DNA from 2 places in the Arthrobacter sp. MDT2-3 genome. Region 2 is predicted to be linked to the other one. Evidence: riboswitches for the same ligand, from Rfam matches in the RefSeq annotation. Region 2 holds a riboswitch; the other holds the start of a gene.

Region 1 (3,357 bases), on a different contig from region 2:
CCCGGCTGCGGCGTGGAGGTGGGCTTCATTGCGGTCCACGCGTTGACGCGGGGGATGCTGATGCCGGCCTGGGCATAGACCCACTGGGTGAAGCCTGAGCAGTCCCAGCCGTTGGGGGTGGTGCCGCCCCAAACGTACGGACGGCCGATGCCGGTGTAGGCGAGGCCCGCAATTCCGGAAGTGGACGCGGAGGCAATTGTCTCCACGGCCTTGTCCGCAACGGAGTCGGCCGACGCGGTGGAAGCGGTGGTCACTCCCTGCTCATCGTCTGAGTCCGTGGACTGCGCAACTACCCGCTCAACAACGGGTGCCGGGGTGGTCTTGACCACGGGGCGCTCGAAGGAGACGGTAGCCGTGGGCGCCGCCGTGACAGCGAGGGCACTTTGTGCCGATCCGGATTCCGTGGAAGCGGAGACACCAGCGGTGGTGTCCGCTGCATTGGCCGGCAGGCCCATGGTCAGGATGAGGCCCGAGGCAGCTGCGATGACTGCAGCCTGGCGACCTACTGTCCCGGCATTGGCACTAACAGCCTTGGACATGGAGTCCAGGGGGTTGGTACGAACCGGTTGCGCACGGTGGCGCGCAGAATTATGGCGTGAAGACACGAAGGTAGCCTCTCCCAATGCCTACGAGGTGAGCTGTCGGATTCGGATGGGAGTCACCCGGCCGCGCGGCTTCCTGGGAAGCTTTTGCGACTTAACCCCAAGGCCTTCAAAAAGCTGAAGGCCAAAATTGGTTCCCCCGCCCCTGCCAGACGATGAAATGCGAACGGACCTTGAGCGGTGGCAGAGTTAGGCAATCCGCACAAGAGCGTCAACTTCGGAAAAGTTGACGCGAGTTAGACGGTACAGCAGTTTTGGAAGAATGTCACATTCAGGTCACGGCATGTCAACACCAAGTGATAGCTCACCGTCATTTGACTAAAGCCAACCGGTCGGGTCAACAACTTCGCCGTTGACCTGGACCTCAAAGTGGAGGTGGCACCCGGTGGAAGCCCCCGTGGTCCCGCTGAGGGCCACGACGTCCCCGCGGGACACCGTCTGCCCTTCCTTGACGCTGAAGGACGACAAGTGGTTGTAAGTGGTTTCCAGGCCGTTGCCGTGATCCACTACGACGCGGTTGCCGCCGCCGTACTGGTGCCAGCCGGCGAAGGTGACCGTTCCAGTGGCTGCGGCCAGAACAGAGGTGCCGCACTGGGCTACGTAGTCCTGTCCGCGGTGGAAGTCGCCGGAGCCTCCGGTGATCGGACTGACCCGGTAGCCGAACGGCGACGCAGTGGTCAAAGCAGCGAGCGGGGCGCCAAGACTTCCTGCGGAAGCGGCGCGGGTGATGGCACCGGCAGACTGGGCACTGAGCAGCTGCTTCAGTTTGCCGTCCGGGTCTGCCTGGGTAACCACAGCAGAGCGGCTGAAGTCTATCTGGGCACCTGCTTCCGCGGAAACCTGCGGCTGGGGCACAACAGCGGACGCGGCGACAGGAGTGGATCCCGAGGCATCCGTGGCCATCACGGGACTGGTGGCCGGCACGGTCACGGTGAGCACCAGTCCGGTGGCGGCCAGGGCGATGCCGGCCTTTTGGCCGATGCCGCTGGCAGCGGCGAATTCAGTAATTTGGCGGAAGGGACCCCGACGGCGGCGCGCATCACGGTGCGGATCGCGGGGGCGTTCCGAGGTGATGACTTCGACAACACGCGGTGTCGAAGCAGGGACCGCCGCGCGGCGGCGTCCCCTGGAATTCTGCATGGTCAAGAAGGGTTCCTCTCTGGAAAGCCTGCGAAGTTAGCTGTCGGATTCGGGTCAGAGAGTACAAAGACCCGGTCCGCCGTAAGCAAGCTTCGGCACAGAGATATCCCCGGAGGAATCCTTCACTGGAAGAGGCTTGCTGCTGACGGACTTCACCCCAAGGCAGTCCCCCGCTGCCGCTTGTGGTTCCCCCGCCTCTGCCAGTTACGACTCGTGCTCCTGATCCGCTGGCAGAGCTCGGCTCCAGATCAGGTAACGCTTTAATATCAACGCTTGGTTCAACTATAGATGCTTAAGCCCGAAAGTAACAATTCCGTTATCTTTGCGTAACGCAGTTCACACGGAGTATGGCGTCCGCTCTTTGCCTTTCAGCGGATCGCCACGAACACATGGGCGGCAACTTCCGGAGGCAGCTCCAAGGCACCTTCGATACCCGGAACCCGGACCGAGATGTAGTCACCCACCCGTTCCAGCGACACAGCCGCACCCGGCCGGATACCGCCTTCATCAAGCTGGGAGAGCAGTTCAGGCTCTACCTGGATGGGCTCGGCGAGCCGGCTGATGGTCACCACCGAGGCAGGACCGTACGACTTCATCGCCTCCAAAAGGCTAATGGCGCCATCCGCAAAACCCAGGGTCGGCACGCCGCCCAGGGCAGCAAGGCCGGGGATCGGGTTCCCATAAGGGGACTCAGTGGGATGGTTCAGCAGCTCATAGATGCGCCGTTCCACCCGCTCGCTCATAACATGCTCCCAGCGGCAGGCTTCGTCGTGGACGTAGGCCCAGTCCAAACCGATCACATCGGCGAGAAGACGTTCAGCCAGGCGGTGCTTGCGCATTACTTCGGTGGCACGCTTCCGGCCCGTCTCGGTGAGCTCCAGGTGGCGGTCGCCGGAGACAACCACCAGGCCGTCCCGTTCCATGCGCCCGATGGTTTGGGAGACGGTAGGCCCGGAGTGGCGCAGCCGCTCGGCGATCCTGGCGCGAAGGGCAACGATGTTCTCTTCCTCGAGCTCCAGAATGGTCCGAAGGTACATCTCCGTAGTATCGATCAGATCCGTCATCCAGCTCAGCTCCTCGAGCACAGTACCTAGCGTTGTCCCACCGTATCGCCTTCACCGCGACGTAGTCCGTGGAAAAGCTTAGCCTATTTTGACTTTGTCCGAATAGTTCACCGGGGCGCGGGCGGGGCGTCTCATTGGCTGGACTATGACGGTTCCGGTTCCCGCCTATTGTGCCGTTCAGGCAGAATAAGGGAGGCCCTGGTTGCAGCCGTCACCGGCTGCCGGCCACCAACACCCGTCCGGACCAAAGCCATGTCCAGCCCGAAATTGGAGCACCCGTGAGCGAAACCAGCATCACTATTCCCGCCGACCTCCTGCCCAAGGACGGACGGTTCGGCGCCGGGCCTTCCAAGGTCAGGCAGGAGCAGATTGATGCGCTGTCCGCCGCCTCGAAGAACATCCTTGGCACCTCCCACCGGCAGGCCCCGGTCAAGAACCTTGTTGGCTCCGTCCGCGAGGGTCTCAGCCAGTTCTTCCGTGCCCCAGAGGGCTACGAAGTGGTCCTGGGCGTTGGTGGCTCCACGGCTTTCTGGGATGTGGCCAGCTTCGGC
Region 2 (3,357 bases):
GGCGCGCATGCCGCGCCCTAGAGGTGCTCGCCGAACCACGCGAGGGTATCGTTCCACGCCGCCGTAGCCTGGGCTTCGTTGTAGCGGTCGCCGGTGTCGTTATGGAAGGCATGGTCAACGCCGGGGTAGACAGTGAGCTGATGGACAACATCAGTGGCTGCGAGCGCATCCTTGAGAGCAGGCATCGCGCCCGTGATGCGCTGGTCAAGTTCGGCATAAACGCCGAAAACGGCGGCCCTGATGTCCGGCACTTTGGCCAGGTCAGGGGCCGGCCCATAAAACGCCGAGGTGGCTTTTAACCCGTCCAGCTCGGTGGCCGCCTGCCATGTAATGCCGCCGCCGAAGCAGTAGCCGGTCATGGCGATACGGCCGCCGTCCACGAAGTCCTGGGCTTTGAGATACTCCAGTGCTGCTGCGAAGTCGGCAACGTGGCGCGGGGCGCCGGCTTGGGTGAGGGCACCGGGAACTGCGTCGCGGTCCATGTTTGCAGTCCCGCCCTCCCGGCTGAGCAGGTCAAGGGCAAGGGCCGCGTAGCCCGCTTTCGCGAAGCGGCGGGCCACATCTTCGATATGGGGTGTCAGGCCGCGGTTTTCATGGCAGATCAGCACGGCAGGGCTGCGCCCTTCCCGCTCCGGCCTGGCCTGGTAGGCACTGATTGAGGTTCCGCCGGACGAAAACTGTACGGTCGCCGTCGTCATCCCTGGCGCACCCTCCGGAACGGAAAGCGGGCTCTTTGCCCCGGGCACAGCACCGGAACCGGCAGTGCCGGCGGCCGAAGATGTTGAAGGCTCCGGGGTGGGCATGGGGTCGGTGCTCCGCGGTACCTCACTGGGCGTACAGCCCACCAGCAGCATCGCCGCCGCTGCTGCTGCCATGCTGCCGGTGATGAAGGCAACCCGCCGGGTGAAGGTCCGCTGACTCAGCGCGCCGGCACGGTAGTCGTCAAAAAATTCCTCGATCAGGTATTTCTCATACTTGCCTAGCTGGGTCACTATGCCTCCTCGCCGGTGCCGAACATCCTCCTCCGTCCGGTACCTCCGGGCAAGGTTCGCGGCCACTTTTCGAGATCCTTTATCAGTTTGTGACAAACAACACGGCCAGATGTGCGGCGCGCCTATTTCGGGTGGTCAGCCGGATGCGGCAAATGAGTCTATTCGATTGCTAAATACGATAGGAACACCTCGTATGTTACCCAAATGTGACAATCGGTCCGGAATCAGGTTATGGTCTTCAGGTGTCCCTCTCAGACGGGACATTCCCGTCAGTATGCCGAGCCCTGCCACTGACCCGGGATTCAATCGTTTCCAGCTGGCAGGGACGGGGGAACCAAGTTTCCGCGGCCTCCTACGAGGCCTTGGGGTTAAGTCGATAGCGCCTCCGTTCCGTGCGGAGTCGCTGCCGGCCGGGTATCTCCAACCCGAACCCGACAGCTCACCCCGCAGGCATGGGAGAGGCGATCAACCGTGTCAAAAAATTCCACCACCGCCCGTCACCGCGCGACTCCGGCCCGCTCCATCGCGCTCGAGGGCTTGGCTGTCTCAGCCAAGTCGCTTGGCCGCCCGGCGCTCGCCGTAGCCGCAGCTTCCGGCATTGCCTTCGGTGTAGGCGCCCCGGCCCACGCAGGCGTTACCGGTCCGGACACCACTGAGACCACCAACACCCAGGCTTATGCAGCACCTGCTGCTGCAGTGGCTGCCCCCGCAGCAACAGCTGCAGCCAACGTGCACACCGTCGTCTCCGGCGACACCCTGGGCGCCATCTCGGCCGCCAACGGTGTAGCCCTGAATGACGTTCTGTCCGCCAACGGCCTGGCGATCGACGCGATCATCTTCCCCGGCGACCAGATCCAGATCCCCGGTGCCGGTGCCGTTGCAGCTGCTCCGGCTCCCGCCAAGGCTGCTGCTCCGGCTCCCGTCAAGGCTGCTGTTGCTGCCGCTCCCGCTAACACCGGAATGAACCTGTCCTACGCCTCCACGACGCCTGCTCCGGCTCCGGCAGCACCCGCTCCGGCACCGGCAGCCGCCGGCACCGGCACCGGCGCAGCCATCCTGGCGGCCGCTTACGGCCAGCTGGGCGTCCAGCAGGACTGCACCGCCATGGTGGAGAAGGCTCTCCGCTCCGTGGGCAAGGGCGTTGGCGACCTCGCCCCGGGCCAGTTCTACCAGTACGGCTCCACTGTGGGCACCCCCGCTCCCGGTGACCTGGTGATCACCGCCGGCCACGTGGGCGTCTTCGCCGGCAACGGCCAGGTTGTCAGCGGCGGCGTGGACGGTTTCAAGACCGAGGTCCACTCCATCAGCTGGCTCAGCGGCGCTTCCTTCGTCCGCGTAGCGTAGTCACACCACCCGAACAGGGGCGGCAGACGGGATTGTTCCCGGCTGCCGCCCCTGTTTTGTTGTCCGGGCCTGTTGTTGCCAGGCCCTGTTTTGTTGTCCGGCCCTCCAGGCAGCCGGCCCGCAGGTGCCTTGGCTGCTTATACTGTGGCTGCTTCAGTGCCGTGCGTGCTCAGGTGCCGCAGAAGGTCTGGTAGCTGCCGAAGTCCTCCGGCGCTCCCTCGGTGTAGCGTTCGACCCCCGGCCGCTCGTGGAAGGGGTCACGGACCACGTCGAGGAGTTGGTTGAAAGGACCAAGGTCTCCCTCCGTTGCTGCGGCGAGCGCTTCCTCCACCAGGTGATTGCGCGGTATGTAGGCGGGGTTGACCCGGTCCATCATGCCGGCGTCGGGTTGCAGGGCACGCCACCGCTCCGCCCACGCGTCGAAGGCAGCCAGGTCAAGGACCATTCCCCTGGCCGGGCGGTCATTTCCCCTTGCCGCGTGGGCCAGGTTCCGGAGAAAGGACGTGTAGTCGATTGGTCCGTCCCTCAAGAGTGCCACCAGCCCGTCCACCACCTCCGAGGCTTCTTCAGCCTCAGGGGTTCCCGCTGGGGCTTCCGCCACACCGAGTTTGGTTTTCATGCCGGAGAACCATGCGTCACTGTATTGGCGGCGGAACTTGCCGAGTGCCTCGACGGCAGGGGCCACGGCCTGTTCCTGGTCCTCGTTGAAAAGCGGCAGCATGGCCTCGGCGAGTCGGGCCAGGTTCCATTCGGCAATGACCGGCTGGTTGGCGTACGCATAACGCCCGCCGACGTCAATGGAGCTGTAGACCGCGGCAGGATTAAAGGCGTCCATGAAAGCGCAGGGCCCGTAGTCGATGGTTTCTCCGGAGATGGTCATGTTGTCCGTGTTCATCACGCCGTGGACGAATCCCACCAGCATCCACTGCGCCACCAGTGATGCCTGGGCGGCCACCACCCGTTCGAAGAGCTCGAGGTAGGGGTTTTCTGCTTTGGCGGCATCAGGGTAGTGCCGGCTTAT

Evidence for each region. A riboswitch is a leader RNA that binds a small molecule or an ion and turns the genes downstream of it on or off. The one in region 2 is predicted to bind cyclic di-AMP.
Region 1: it holds a riboswitch for cyclic di-AMP, as region 2 does, so the genes downstream of both, AC5RUQ_RS20015 (M23 family metallopeptidase) here and AC5RUQ_RS19080 (LysM peptidoglycan-binding domain-containing protein) in region 2, are expected to answer to the same signal.

What each region holds. Positions count from the first base shown of each region.
Region 1 is NZ_JBNHFS010000009.1:51,871-55,227, reverse strand. Features, by position in the region: gene AC5RUQ_RS20020 (C40 family peptidase) at 1-539, opposite strand, end outside; cyclic di-AMP (ydaO/yuaA leader) riboswitch at 610-792, opposite strand; gene AC5RUQ_RS20015 (M23 family metallopeptidase) at 921-1,742, opposite strand; cyclic di-AMP (ydaO/yuaA leader) riboswitch at 1,753-1,964, opposite strand; gene AC5RUQ_RS20010 (iron-dependent transcriptional repressor DtxR) at 2,111-2,806, opposite strand; gene serC (phosphoserine transaminase) at 3,085-3,357, shown strand, end outside.
Region 2 is NZ_JBNHFS010000008.1:38,702-42,058, forward strand. Features, by position in the region: gene AC5RUQ_RS19075 (dienelactone hydrolase family protein) at 18-992, opposite strand; cyclic di-AMP (ydaO/yuaA leader) riboswitch at 1,297-1,460, shown strand; gene AC5RUQ_RS19080 (LysM peptidoglycan-binding domain-containing protein) at 1,464-2,336, shown strand; gene AC5RUQ_RS19085 (protein adenylyltransferase SelO) at 2,506-3,357, opposite strand, start outside.